2 linked regions of the Pelagibaculum spongiae genome follow. The protein of the gene in region 2 binds, or shares a complex with, the protein of the main gene of each other region. Links are inferred from orthologs where the notes say so. Each region holds a gene or a part of one and is shown on either strand. Other genes may lie near its edges. The genes, in order: rpsJ and nusB.

Evidence for each region.
Region 1: the proteins of nusB (region 2) and rpsJ are in contact, whole or in part, in a solved structure (PDB 3D3B), measured with the Escherichia coli proteins. The link is inferred for Pelagibaculum spongiae from one-to-one orthologs.

The regions. Positions count from the first base shown.
Region 1 is NZ_QDDL01000009.1:164,195-171,114, forward strand. The notes cover bases 4,044-6,920. They hold rpsJ (30S ribosomal protein S10), read right to left. Parts: upstream 5,700-6,920; coding sequence 5,388-5,699; downstream 4,044-5,387. Other genes in these bases: rplW (50S ribosomal protein L23), read right to left, coding at 4,044-4,064; rplD (50S ribosomal protein L4), read right to left, coding at 4,061-4,681; rplC (50S ribosomal protein L3), read right to left, coding at 4,695-5,339; tuf (elongation factor Tu), read right to left, coding at 5,900-6,920. In the rest of the region: rplX (50S ribosomal protein L24), read right to left, coding at 1-190; rplN (50S ribosomal protein L14), read right to left, coding at 205-573; rpsQ (30S ribosomal protein S17), read right to left, coding at 691-951; rpmC (50S ribosomal protein L29), read right to left, coding at 951-1,142; rplP (50S ribosomal protein L16), read right to left, coding at 1,142-1,555; rpsC (30S ribosomal protein S3), read right to left, coding at 1,569-2,279; rplV (50S ribosomal protein L22), read right to left, coding at 2,291-2,623; rpsS (30S ribosomal protein S19), read right to left, coding at 2,637-2,915; rplB (50S ribosomal protein L2), read right to left, coding at 2,929-3,756; more of rplW, read right to left, coding at 3,771-4,043. UniProt on the Escherichia coli protein: Involved in the binding of tRNA to the ribosomes. Part of the processive rRNA transcription and antitermination complex (rrnTAC). The complex forms an RNA-chaperone ring around the RNA exit tunnel of RNA polymerase (RNAP).
Region 2 is NZ_QDDL01000001.1:61,964-68,768, forward strand. Bases 1,669-4,430 are described here. They hold nusB (transcription antitermination factor NusB), read right to left. Parts: upstream 3,385-4,430; coding sequence 2,953-3,384; downstream 1,669-2,952. Other genes in these bases: DC094_RS00320 (APC family permease), read right to left, coding at 1,669-2,581; ribH (6,7-dimethyl-8-ribityllumazine synthase), read right to left, coding at 3,386-3,859; ribBA (bifunctional 3,4-dihydroxy-2-butanone-4-phosphate synthase/GTP cyclohydrolase II), read right to left, coding at 3,977-4,430. Also shown: DC094_RS00305 (SNIPE associated domain-containing protein), read right to left, coding at 1-70; DC094_RS00310 (hypothetical protein), read right to left, coding at 112-309; DC094_RS00315 (hypothetical protein), read right to left, coding at 314-712; more of DC094_RS00320, read right to left, coding at 1,178-1,668; more of ribBA, read right to left, coding at 4,431-5,113; DC094_RS00340 (riboflavin synthase), read right to left, coding at 5,269-5,958; bifunctional diaminohydroxyphosphoribosylaminopyrimidine deaminase/5-amino-6-(5-phosphoribosylamino)uracil reductase RibD, read right to left, coding at 5,988-6,805. UniProt on the Escherichia coli protein: Part of the processive rRNA transcription and antitermination complex (rrnTAC). The complex forms an RNA-chaperone ring around the RNA exit tunnel of RNA polymerase (RNAP).

The sequences.
Region 1 (6,920 bases), on a different replicon or contig from region 2:
GCAGGGCGGCCTCTTTTTCAACAATGCCACCTGCCACACCCGCGTTCGGGTTAGGCTTGACATGCTTTTTGACCAGGTTAATGCCTTCAACTAAAACACGGTCTTCGCCCACTTTTTTAATAGTGCCACGCTTTCCGTTGTCTTTACCGTTGATGACGATTACCTCGTCGCCTTTCTGTAATTTACGCATGAACCTTCACCCGCTTAAAGCACTTCTGGTGCCAGTGAAACGATTTTCATGAATTGTTCTGTACGCAATTCACGAGTCACTGGGCCAAAAATACGAGTACCAATAGGCTGGTTCTGCTTATTCAGCAGTACCGCCGCGTTACCATCGAAGCGAATCACGGAACCGTCAGGACGACGAACACCCTTGCGAGTGCGCACAACTACTGCGTTATGCACGTCACCTTTCTTAACCTTACCGCGCGGGATCGCTTCCTTTACGCTGACTTTGATTACGTCTCCGACGCCGGCATAACGACGGTGAGAACCGCCTAATACCTTGATACACATAACTCGACGTGCACCACTGTTGTCTGCAACGTCAAGCACAGACTGCATCTGAATCATTTTGGGAAATCTCCGCTAGTACCCACGCAGAGGCTCGCCAACACGACGAGCCTCAAATGGCGCAGGATTGTAACACCAGTTCCGGCATCTCACCAGACCCGGTGCTGGTAACAAGAGTTATCGAGCTTGCTCGACAACCTCAACCAGTTCCCAGCTCTTTGTCTTAGACAAAGGACGGGATTCTTTCACTGTGACTAGATCGCCGATCTTACAAGTATTCTCGGGATCGTTCGCGTGCAGCTTGGTTGAGCGAGTTACGAACTTGCCGTAGATCGGGTGCTTCACCTTACGCTCGGTCATGACAACAACGGTTTTATCCATCTTGTCGCTGACAACGCGGCCAGTCACGTGACGAACCAATTTTGCTTGCTCAGTCATCACTCACCTGCCTTTTGCTTCAGCACGGTTTCGATCCGCGCAATATTTCTGCGCACACCTTTCAGAAGGTGGGACTTAGCCAGTTGGCCAGTCGCCTTCTGCATGCGCAGATTGAACTGCTCTTTCAGCAGCTCAAGACGCTCGGTCTTCAGCTCATCGGAGCTTTTCTGACGAAGTTCTTCTGCTTTCATCACATCACCGTCCGAGTCACGAAAATTGTTGAAATCGGCAGCTTGTTTGATGCTAGGCGGAACGCCTCGCGAGCTACTTCTTCCGACACACCTTCAATTTCGTAGAGCATACGGCCAGGCTGAATCTGGGCAACCCAGTATTCAACATTACCTTTACCTTTACCCTGACGAACTTCCAGCGGCTTTTCAGTAATTGGCTTATCAGGGAATACCCGAATCCACAATTGACCTTGACGCTTAACGTGACGAGTAATTACACGACGCGCGGCTTCAATCTGACGTGCAGTCATACGACCACGGCCAGTCGCCTTCAGACCGAACTCACCAAAACTAACACTGCCACCGGCAATTGCTGTTCCGCGGTTACGACCTTTATGCATCTTGCGGAATTTCATCCGTTTTGGTTGCAACATGCTTGGCTACCCCTTACTTACCGCCACCGGACTTCTTCCGGTTGCGTGCAGGCTTCTTCGGCTGTTGCTGCTTTTCTTCAGCTACAGGAAGTTGGCCACCCAATACTTCACCTTTGAAGATCCAAACCTTAATACCGATAATTCCGTATGTGGTCAGAGCTTCGTAAGTGCCATAGTCGATGTCAGCACGTAAGGTATGCAGAGGTACGCGACCTTCGCGATACCATTCGCTACGAGCAATCTCAGCTCCGCCCAAACGGCCAGATACTTCGATTTTGATACCCTTAGCGCCCAAACGCATGGCATTCTGAACCGCACGCTTCATAGCGCGACGGAACATTACACGGCGCTGCAACTGTTGACCTACACCTTCAGCAACCAACATTGCGTCGAGTTCCGGCTTGCGGATCTCTTCAATGCTCAGGTTGGCTGGGATGCCAGTCAGTGCAGTAACCTTTTTGCGCAGCTTCTCAACATCTTCACCTTTCTTACCGATAACAATACCGGGGCGAGCAGTGAAAATCGTGATACGCAGTGCGCGAGCTGGACGTTCGATCTGAATGCGACCAACAGAAGCATTTTTCAGCTCCTTAGTCAGGAATTCACGAATCTGGTGATCTTGCGCCAGAAAATTCGCGTAATCCTTGCTGTCAGCATACCAGCGAGCGGCCCAGTCCTTGACGATACCCAGGCGGATACCCGTCGGATGTACTTTTTGACCCATCTCGTTATCCCCTAGCTATCAGACACTGTCACAGTGATGTGACTGGAGCGCTTCAGGATGCGATTCGCACGGCCTTTGGCACGAGGACGAATACGCTTCAGCGTCGATCCTTCGTCAACAAAAATAGTGCTGACACGGAGTTCGTCAATGTCTACACCATCATTGTGCTCGGCGTTAGCAATCGCTGACTCTAGAGTCTTCTTAATCAATACAGCAGCCTTTTTGGTGCTGAATGTCAGAAGTTCCAAAGCGCGATCCACTGGTAAGCCGCGGACCTGGTCTGCAACGAGACGAACTTTTTGCGCAGAGATCTGCGCGCCTTTTAACTTGGCTACAGTTTCCATCGTCATCTCCGCCTTATCGCTTCTTGGCCTTCTTATCGGCGGCATGGCCACGATAAGTACGGGTAGGAGCAAATTCGCCAAGCTTATGGCCTACCATATCTTCAGTAACAAGTACTGGGATATGCTGACGACCATTGTGTACAGCGATAGTCAGACCAACCATTTCCGGTAGGATCATGGAACGGCGTGACCAGGTTTTGATAGGACGACGGTTTTTACTTTCAACCGCTGCTTCAACCTTCTGAATCAGGTGAAGGTCTACAAACGGTCCTTTTTTCAGTGAACGAGGCATGTCGACCCTCTACCTATTTCCGGTTGCGACGACGTACGATTAGCTTATCCGTACGCTTGTTGCTGCGAGTCTTGTAACCCTTAGTAGGAGTACCCCATGGTGAAACCGGATGACGGCCACCAGATGTACGCCCTTCACCACCACCATGTGGGTGATCGATCGGGTTCATAGCTACACCGCGAACAGTTGGGCGGATACCGCGCCAGCGAGAAGCACCTGCTTTACCGAGTGAGCGTAAGCTATGCTCGGAATTGGATACTTCGCCAATGGTTGCGCGACAATCTGCCAACACCTTACGCATTTCGCCAGAGCGTAAACGTAAAGTGACATATGCACCATCTTTCGCTAACAGCTGCACGGTGGCACCTGCAGAACGAGCGAGCTGAGCGCCTTTACCAGGCTTCATCTCGATGCAATGAATCTGACTACCAACCGGAATATTACGCAGCGGCATGCAGTTACCTGGCTTGATTGGGGCAGTTACGCCGTTCATCAATTCAGTACCTGCGGTCATGTTCTTTTCTGCAATGACATAACGACGTTCGCCGTCTGCATACAGAACCAGAGCAATGAATGCGCTACGGTTAGGATCATATTCCAGACGCTCAACGCGTGCTGGGATAGCATCTTTATTCCGCTTGAAATCAATCATACGGTAGTGCTGCTTGTGGCCACCACCGATGTGACGAGTAGTGATGCGACCGTTATGGTTACGACCTCCACTCTTCTTCTTGGTTGCCAGCAGTGGCGCATGCGGAGCTCCTTTATGGAGCTCGGGATTGACCACCTTGACAACAAATCGACGACCAGCGGACGTCGGTTTGCATTTAACCAGAGCCATGCTTTAAACCCCTGTTATTCGCCGGCGAATTCGATCTCAGAACCTTCCGCTAGAGCTACATATGCTTTCTTGTAGTCCTTGCGGCGTCCCATGATCGCGCCAGTACGCTTGGTCTTGCCCTTCGCTACTAGAGTTCGGACAGACTTCACCTTCACATCAAAGAGTGATTCCACAGCTTTTTTAATTTCAAGCTTGGTTGCATCTTTGACGACTTTGAAGACAACTTGGTTATTCTTCTCAGCTATGACGGTAGCTTTCTCGGAAATATGTGGACCAAGAAGAACCTTTAAAAGACGCTCTTGATTCATGCCAATTTCTCCTCGAACTGCTTAACAGCAGCTACAGTCATCACCACCTTGTCGAAGTTAACCAGGCTTACCGGGTCAACGCCTTCAACATCCAATACTTCAACCTTATGCAGGTTACGGGATGCCAAGAACAAGTTCTCGTCAACTGCTTCAGTAACGATCAGCACTTCTTTCAGGCCTAGGGCCTTTAAGTTCGCTACCAGATCCTTAGTCTTGTGTGACTCAATCGTGAACTCTGGTACTACTACCAGACGATCTTGACGAATCAATTCAGACAGGATGGAGCGGATTGCGCCGCGATACATCTTGCGGTTAACTTTTTGGCTGTGATCTTGCGGCTGAGCCGCGAAAGTCACACCACCTTTACGCCATAGCGGGCTACGAATAGTACCAGCACGTGCTCGGCCAGTACCTTTCTGTCGCCACGGCTTAATGCCGCCACCGCTAACAGCAGCGCGATTCTTCTGGGCACGAGTACCCTGACGAGCGCCAGCCAAATACGCCACGACTACCTGATGAACCAGAGCTTCATTAAAGTCGCGGCCGAATGACGCTTCGGATACTTCGATTGTGCCTTGAGCAGCGCCATCTGCTGGAGCAACCAGATTCAGTTCCACAATCTATCTCCTATTAGCCACGAGCCTTGACTGCTGGTTTGACAATTACGTCTGAACCAGTAGCACCAGGAACCGCACCTTTAACCAGCACAAGATTACGCTCAGCATCTACACGTACAACTTCTAAAGTGTGCACGGTTACGCGAGCATTACCCATCTGGCCAGCCATTTTCTTACCCTTGAATACACGACCCGGAGTTTGGTTCTGACCTGTAGAACCATGGGCACGGTGAGACAGAGAGTTACCGTGAGTTGCATCCTGCATAGCAAAGTTGTGACGCTTAATAACACCAGCGAAACCTTTACCTTTAGATGTACCCGTTACGTCAACTTTCTGACCTGCTTCTAAACGCCCAACTGTTAGTTCAGCGCCTACTTCAAGGTCTTGACCCTCTTCCGCATCGAGACGGAATTCCCACAAACCACGTCCTGCTTCGACACCTGCTTTCGCAAAATGACCCGCAGCAGGCTTCGTAACACGGCTTGCCTTACGGCTGCCAGTAGTTACCTGAACAGAGCGATATCCATCAGTCTCTTCAGTCTTGATCTGAGTAATCCGGTTAGGCTCGACCTCGATGACAGAAACAGGGATAGATACGCCTTCATCGGTAAACACACGGGTCATGCCGCATTTCTTACCGATCAGTCCAATAGCCATTATCGAAACCTCTTATCTTTCACTGTATATAGAGCAGTGATTCTGCAATCAGCCAAGGCTAATTTGCACGTCAACACCTGCTGCCAGGTCCAGTTTCATCAACGCATCAACTGTTTTATCAGTTGGCTCAACGATATCCACTACACGTTTATGTGTGCGAATCTCATACTGGTCCCGCGCGTCTTTGTTAACATGCGGGGAAACCAACACCGTAAAACGCTCTTTACGAGTAGGCAGCGGAATTGGACCGCGAACCTGTGCGCCAGTACGCTTTGCCGTTTCCACGATTTCCATGGTGGAAGCATCTAACAGGCGATGATCAAATGCCTTAAGACGAATCCGAATCCGTTGGTTGGACATGTCTACCGCACTCCAAACAAATAAAAAAAACCATCGCATCACTTCACCTTGCTGGTAAAGGAGCGACATTTTTAAAAACATTCCGCACCCAAATCGGGGCAGCTGTATGATTTAGCTATGCAACTTAAAAGCTGCGTCGCCACCCTGCCTAATCAGCAGAGGCGGCGACTATAACACAGCTTTTTCAGATGTGTTAGCTATTACTTCAGAATCTTAGCTACAACACCTGCACCTACGGTACGGCCGCCTTCGCGAATAGCGAAACGCAGGCCTTCATCCATAGCGATTGGTGCAATCAGCTCAACCGTCATCTGAATGTTGTCACCTGGCATTACCATCTCAACGCCTTCTGGCAATTCGATAGTACCGGTCACGTCAGTAGTACGGAAGTAGAACTGTGGACGATATCCTTTGAAGAAAGGAGTATGGCGACCACCTTCGTCTTTACCTAATACATAGATTTCAGACTGGAATGTAGTGTGTGGGTTGATAGAACCTGGCTTAGCCAATACCTGACCACGCTCAACGTCTTCACGCTTAGTACCACGCAACAACACACCAACGTTCTCACCTGCACGACCTTCGTCAAGCAGCTTGCGGAACATTTCAACACCAGTACAAGTTGTCTTCACAGTATCTTTGATACCGATGATTTCAACTTCTTCACCCATCTTAACGATACCACGCTCAACACGGCCGGTAACAACAGTACCACGACCCTGGATTGAGAATACGTCTTCGATTGGCATGATGAATGCGCCGTCGATTGCACGCTCTGGCTCTGGGATATAAGTATCCAGAGTTTCTACCAGCTTCTTAACAGCGGTAGTACCCATTTCGTTAGCATCGTCGCCGTTCAACGCCATCAATGCAGAACCTGCAATGATTGGAGTGTCGTCGCCTGGGAAGTCATACTCACCCAACAGCTCACGCAATTCCATTTCAACCAGCTCAAGCATTTCAGCATATTCTTCGCTGTCCGCTCCGCCGCAATCTTCTGCCAGCAAGTCAGCTTTATTCAGGAATACTACGATGTATGGAACACCAACCTGACGAGAAAGCAGGATGTGTTCACGAGTCTGAGGCATTGGGCCGTCAGTCGCGCCACATACCAAAATTGCGCCGTCCATCTGCGCAGCACCAGTGATCATGTTTTTAACATAATCGGCGTGACCTGGGCAGTCTACGTGTGCGTAGTGACGAACTTCTGATTCATACTCA
Region 2 (6,805 bases):
ATCTTGTTTCGATATTTGTTTTTGACAATTCCTCTTTGGAATTGATTACTTCAGATCTTATTTTAGACAATTCAGATTTAAGTGTCTCTTGACGCCCCTTGACTTCATCACTTAATTCAGAAAATAATTTTTTTCTTGATTAATGGAATGTTCTATTTTAGACAAGGTTGTCTTTGATTCAGAAATTGCATCAGATATGGATTTATAACTTTCTAGCTGGCGATCAAACTTTCTTTTTGTTAAAAAATAAGTTAGGGTAATCGAAACAACGATTGCAGCTGCAACTACCAGTATTATATTAACATCCATAGGTTTACCTTAACTCCAAATTTACGAACTCATTTCGAAGGCTCTCTCTACCCTCACACCTTTTTTCATAAGCAGCCTTGGCATTTTCAATCGTTTTCTTAAACCTTTTTCTTTCCTCTATAATTTGGGATTTTTCTCTAGCAACCTGAGCTTTTTCATTAGCAATTCGCGCCTTCTCTCTAGCCGTTTGTTCTTTTTCATGTGCAAGAATTTTGGCTTTTTCTTTAGCAGCCACCTCCTTATCTTTCTGACGAGTTTGCTTATCATGCTCACGTTGCTTCTTAGCTCTTTCTCTCTCCCCTTGCTTATGCCTCCGCTCTGCCTCCCTAGCCGCTTGCTTTTGTGCTCTATCAATGGCTTTGACGACTTTTATTACCGTTCTAAACCCACTTCCTCTAGCCATATTTTCTCCATTAATTCAATAGCAACTAGAACAGCTCTCACCTTTATTTTAGATATAACAGAAGTCAATTTATTTTATGTAATATCTATATCTACAACATCATCTAACCCAATTAGCTTAAATCATCAAGTATGTCGGCTTATTGCATCGTATTATGCGATACAACAGCTTATGCAAAACTATTATTTCATAGCACCACAAAAACATGACATCCAAACCCCACTTTGACTAGCAAGCAACAATTTCTTCACCGTTCGAAAACAAGTTATAACTCACTACCAAACATGTCAATTGACAGAGGTGTCATTACCTACTTATTAAGAAAAACACTATAAATTAAACATAAAAAACCTCGACCATTTCTGATCGAGGTTTTTTTAAATCCCACCGATAATTGCAGCTAAATTCAGTCAGTCCGCGCTTATTCAGCAACCCGAACTTCTGCGAAGCTTGGCAACTATTCTGTTATTTTCCTATAGAAACAGCACCTTGATTCAAAATCAATCGATTCAATTCTTGTTTGGTGTGGTGAACTACCTGCAAATCATAAAACCGGTAAAAGCAGTAACCCATAACAGCCCACAGCAATACAATAATCGCTGACGGCATCGACAATGTACTGCTCAGCCCCGGCACCAATAGCAGAACTAAAAACATCATCGAGGCGATTGAACCAAATACTGCTGGCAAGAAGACCTTGCTATGTTCAGCCTTATACAGCTTATAAGCCGACAAGCTTGCATATAAATAGCCGACAGAGGCGCCAACGCTGGAAGTACCAACAATCCAGCCCAATACGTTTCTACCAAACCACGGCGCAATTAATGAGATGCCTAAAATAAATAAGATCGCATTTTTAGGTGTTTGATATTTCGAATCTAATACACCGAAGAATTCCGGCAGGATTTTTCCACGAGACATTGCAAACAACAGTCTGCTGGCTGCCATGTAAAAACCGTTAATTCCACCAACAATTGCCGACAGCAGTGCAAGTACCAGCGCCCACAAACCAATTTTTCCGAAATAATATTCAACGGTATGGCCGGTTGCCCATGCAATTTTGCCACTAGTAATTTCTTCCAGCGTCACCCCGAAACTGGTAAAAAACAGAATCGAACAATAAATCATTGCACCAATGAAAATTGAGAATATCGCTAGCCTAGAAGCTTCCTTCGCGTCAAAATCCAGTTCTTCGGCAACTTGTGGAATACAGTCAAAGCCGACATAAAGCATCGGCGCGATGGCCAGCACTCTTAAAATATTCGACAGCTCAATATTTTGCCCATCAAGGAAAGTCGCAGTAAATGGATTATCTAGACCCGTTTTTGCAATGATCAAGCTTAAAAACAGAAAGACTATGCCGACCAACATCAGAACCATGATATTTTGAAAGTTGGACGCTAGCTTTATCCCTTTTATATTGATCCAGGCAAAAAGGCATAGTGCAAAGATCGCCAGCGCAACTTCGCCCAAATAAATACTCGAGCCCGCTATCGTATACAAATAGCCAACTTTCAATAGACTAGGCATAACAAATTTGGCAACAAAAGCCAGCCCTGTGGCGTTAAACGGAATTAAACTGACATAGGCCAAGGTCAAAAACCAGCCACACACTAGCGCATGCTTCCAGCCAAATGCATCGTAGGTAAATGCATATTCACCACCGGCCACTGGAAACTTTTTCAATAAATAGCCGTAGTTTTTTTCCACACCAACAATAATCACACCACCAATCAAAATGGCAATAATCGAATTCAACATACCGGCACTCAAAAACATACTTCCGGGCAAGACAAATGCACCTGTACCAATAATTGCTCCGACAGCCAAAGATAATATATCGAACTTTTTAATTTCTTTTTTCAACATCGAATGTAAGCACCCATTTTTATAAAGACATCACACCAAGAAAAGCGACAACACATCACCAACGTTTAATCACTTTTTGTTATATGTTCTGCTCGGCACGCAGCTGGGACTTTACCATAACCTTTGTAGTTACATGGATATAGGCGTGCAGCCGACCCTGACCAATATCAGTTTTTAAAATGAATTTAATGACAATACAGTTTTAATTTTATTGTTTTAAATATCACGATGGCTATACCTCCGCTCGCTCTAGTCACAAAACAACAAAAAATCAGAACAAAAAAAATCCCCAACCATTTCTGATCGGGGATTTTTTTTGATTTGTTTTTAAAGCAAATCGAACACTGCAGCTAAACCAAGCGGATTAATGCTTATTCAGCAGGCCGAGCCTCGTTTGGACGAAGTTTGGCAGCAGTTTTATCTAAAATGCTGTTAACAAACTTATTGGAGTCATCAGCGCCAAAAGCGTTAGTTAAATCCAAAGCTTCGTTAATCGCAACGGCTACTGGCACATCAACCCGTACTGACAACTCATAAGTTGCCAAACGTAAGATAGACAGCTCAACGGGGGTGATTTCTTTCAGCGGACGGCTGGAGAATTCACTAAAAATAGCGTCTAACTGTTCAGCAGTACTGGCGGCACGGCAAAACAACTCTTTAAAATAATCCGAGTCGGTGCGTTTGAAATCATTGTCTGCCAAAAACTGGCCTTCAATGCCAACAATGCTATGACCGGTCATTTGCCATTGGTAAAGCGCTTGTACAGCCAATTTACGGGCTTTACGTCTTGCTGCAGGATTCATCTTAAACTCTTTCTAACAAATTAATCATTTCCAAAGCGGTCATGGCTGCTTCCGCACCCTTGTTACCAGCTTTAGTACCGGCACGCTCAATCGCCTGCTCGATAGAATCAGTAGTTAACACACCGAAGATTACCGGTACGCCAGTTTTCAAGCTAACCTGGCCCATACCTTTAGCAGCTTCACCTGCTACGAAATCAAAGTGCGCGGTACCACCACGAATTACTGCGCCTAAAGTGACTACCGCAGCGTATTCGCCGCTTTCTGCCAATTTTTGCGCCGCCAGAGGCATTTCATATGCGCCTGGTACTTTTATAACAACGATTTGCTCATCTTTAACGCCTTGACGACGCAGCGCATCAATAGCACCCGACTGCAGACTGTCAACGATGAAGCTATTAAAACGGGCAACCAGCAAGGCAATTTTTTTACCTGTAGGCTGAATGAAGTCGCCCTCAATTACTTGGATATTGCTCATTATCTATTCCTGGTTAACGTATTCTGATTAACGCATTTTTACTGCGTCTGGTTGCCGAGATAAAACCAGCGCGGTACGCCTACCGCTACCGGTTATATCTCCGTCCAGCCTTGAAGGTTACTTATCAGACGATCCTTCGTAGGCAATATATTCTTCAATCTGCAGATCAAAACCTGATAAGGCACTGAATTTTTTCGGCGCACTTAACAGCTTCATTCTGTGAACCCCCAAATCGGCCAAGATTTGCGATCCTGCACCCACGGTTTTATAACCCTGGATTTTTTTATTGTTGGCATCATGTGGCTTGGCTGCCAAGTCTAGCTGAGCGACTTTTTCCATCAACTCATCTGCTGACTCTTGCTTGCCCAGCACCACCACCACGCCTTCGCCTTGTTCGCCCACATAGCGAATTGCTTCTTGCAATGGCCAACCGCCATTAACACGCTCGCCACCGAGTAAATCTTCAATCACTTCCGGTACGTGCACCCGAACTGGCACAGCTTTTTCCGGATCCAGCTGACCTTTAACCAATGCAAAGTGCACGTGGTCATCGATGCTGTCGCGGTATGGAATCAGATCAAAATCGCCCCAGCGAGTTTCCATTTTGCGCGTTGGTTGGCGCTCAATAGTTTGCTCATGGCGATTACGATAATGAATCAGATCGGCAATAGTACCAATTTTCAAACCATGCTTTTTGGCAAATATTTCCAGATCCGGCCGGCGCGCCATAGTGCCATCTTCGTTGAGAATTTCAACGATCACAGCCGCAGGCGTTCTTCCTGCCAGACGAGCCAGATCACAACCGGCTTCTGTGTGCCCTGCGCGGGACAAAACACCACCTGGCTGAGCACTTAATGGAAAGATATGTCCAGGCTGAACAATATCGCTGGCCACTGCATCGGGTTTAACCGCTGCTTGCACAGTTACCGCACGGTCCGCTGCTGAAATACCGGTTGTCACCCCTTCAGCTGCTTCAATAGAAACGGTGAAGTTGGTCGAATATTGAGAGTAATTGTCCTGCACCATTAGTGGCAGTTGCAGCTTTTTACAGTGTTCGCGGGTCAAGGTCAGACAGATCAGACCTCGGCCATGGGTCGCCATAAAGTTAATGTCTTCAGGACGAACGGATTCGGCGGCCATTAACAGGTCACCTTCGTTCTCCCGATCTTCGTCATCCATTACGATGACCATTTTCCCCTGGCGAATGTCCTCGATTATTTCTTCTGTGGTGTTCAGACCTTGCTGCTCTGCCATCATATCTACTCGTCTTGGACTGTTATCTTCAAACTGGTTTTACTAAAAGCTGTGTTGGATAGAACGCTTACCCAAACACATCACTTAACCAAATTGAGTAAATCAGATGGTGCTAAACCCTATCTAACCTACTCACTATTACTGGTTTGCTCGGATTAGCCGAGAAAACCGCATTTGGCCAAATGTTCCAGTGATAAACCAGTGGCTGCTGATGTGTCGCCATTCTCGTCATTATCATCAGTGGTTGTATTGCGCTGAAGCAATCGCTCCAGATAACGCGCCAACAAATCAACTTCTAGGTTGATGCTGTCACCGGCTTTTAACCACTGAAGGGTTGTTCTTTGAAGCGTGTGCGGCACCAGATTGAGCTCAAAGTCATCACCGATCAATTTATTGACCGTCAAACTGACACCATCAATCGTGATTGAGCCTTTGCGGGCAATGTAGTGCGCCAAACTTTTTGGAGGACGGATTAAAAATCTTTCGCTGCGCCCGGAAGTATAACGCTTAAGTAATTGGCCGATGCCGTCGACATGGCCACTCACCAAGTGACCGCCCAAGCGGGTGGTTGGTGTTAGCGCTTTTTCCAGATTAACCGAATCACCAGAGTTGAGTTTGCCTAATGTAGTCAAACTCAAGGTTTCGCCTGAAACATCGGCTTCGAAACCTTTCCCTTGTGAGGGTAATTTTGTGGCGGTTAAACAAACGCCATTGACTGCAATCGAATCACCCAATTGAACATCGGACAGATCAAGACTGGCTGAATCTACTGAGACAACAAAATCTTCACCCTTTGGGGTAACTGCGCGGATTTTACCTATCGCTTCAACAATTCCGGTAAACATCTTCTATCCTGATTCAACTTTAAGCTCGGCTATAAAACCGTTGCAGTAATTCGCCAATCTTTGCCGATGGCGCGAATATCCTGAATTTGCAGATCAATAGCATCGGCCATTTGCTGTAATTCAGGTAAATCAAATAAACCTCTGGCAGTATTTCCCATTAATTTGGCTGCCATATAAACCACCAGCTCATCAACCAATCCTGCTTTAAGCAAACTCGCAGCTAAAACCGGACCTGCTTCAACATGAATCTGGTTAATTTCTCGCTGCCCCAGCAAATCCATCAATCGAATTAAATCGACCCGTTGTGAATTTTGCTGTGGCAACTGAACCACTTCAGCCTGCGGATGTTCGCCTTTAATTGCTGAAGCGATTAATACCTGACCATTCGATTCAAAAATGCGTGCCTGATGCGGCGTTTGCAATTTAGAATCAACAATCACTCGCAAAGGTTGGCGGTGTAATTCAGGCAGCTGAAATGCGCCTTCATCTCGAACATCCAGCTTTGGATCATCTGCCAGCAAAGTGCCGGTTGCGGTTAAAATAGCGTCAGCTTCAGCGCGCATTCGCTGCACATCGGCCCTAGCGGCAGCGGAGGTAATCCACTTGCTTTGGCCATTATCCATGGCGGTACGACCATCTAGACTCATTGCCAATTTCAGGCGAATCCACGGCCGACCTTTTTCCATTCGAGATAGAAATCCAACATTCAAGGCGCGCGCCGCTGCTTGTTGCACGCCAGATGTGGTGATGATGCCTTGATTTTGCAAGTAGCCAAGGCCTTTACCTGCAACCTGTGGGTTAGGATCTTGCATCGCTGCAACCACTCGAACCACTTTGGCCTTAGCCA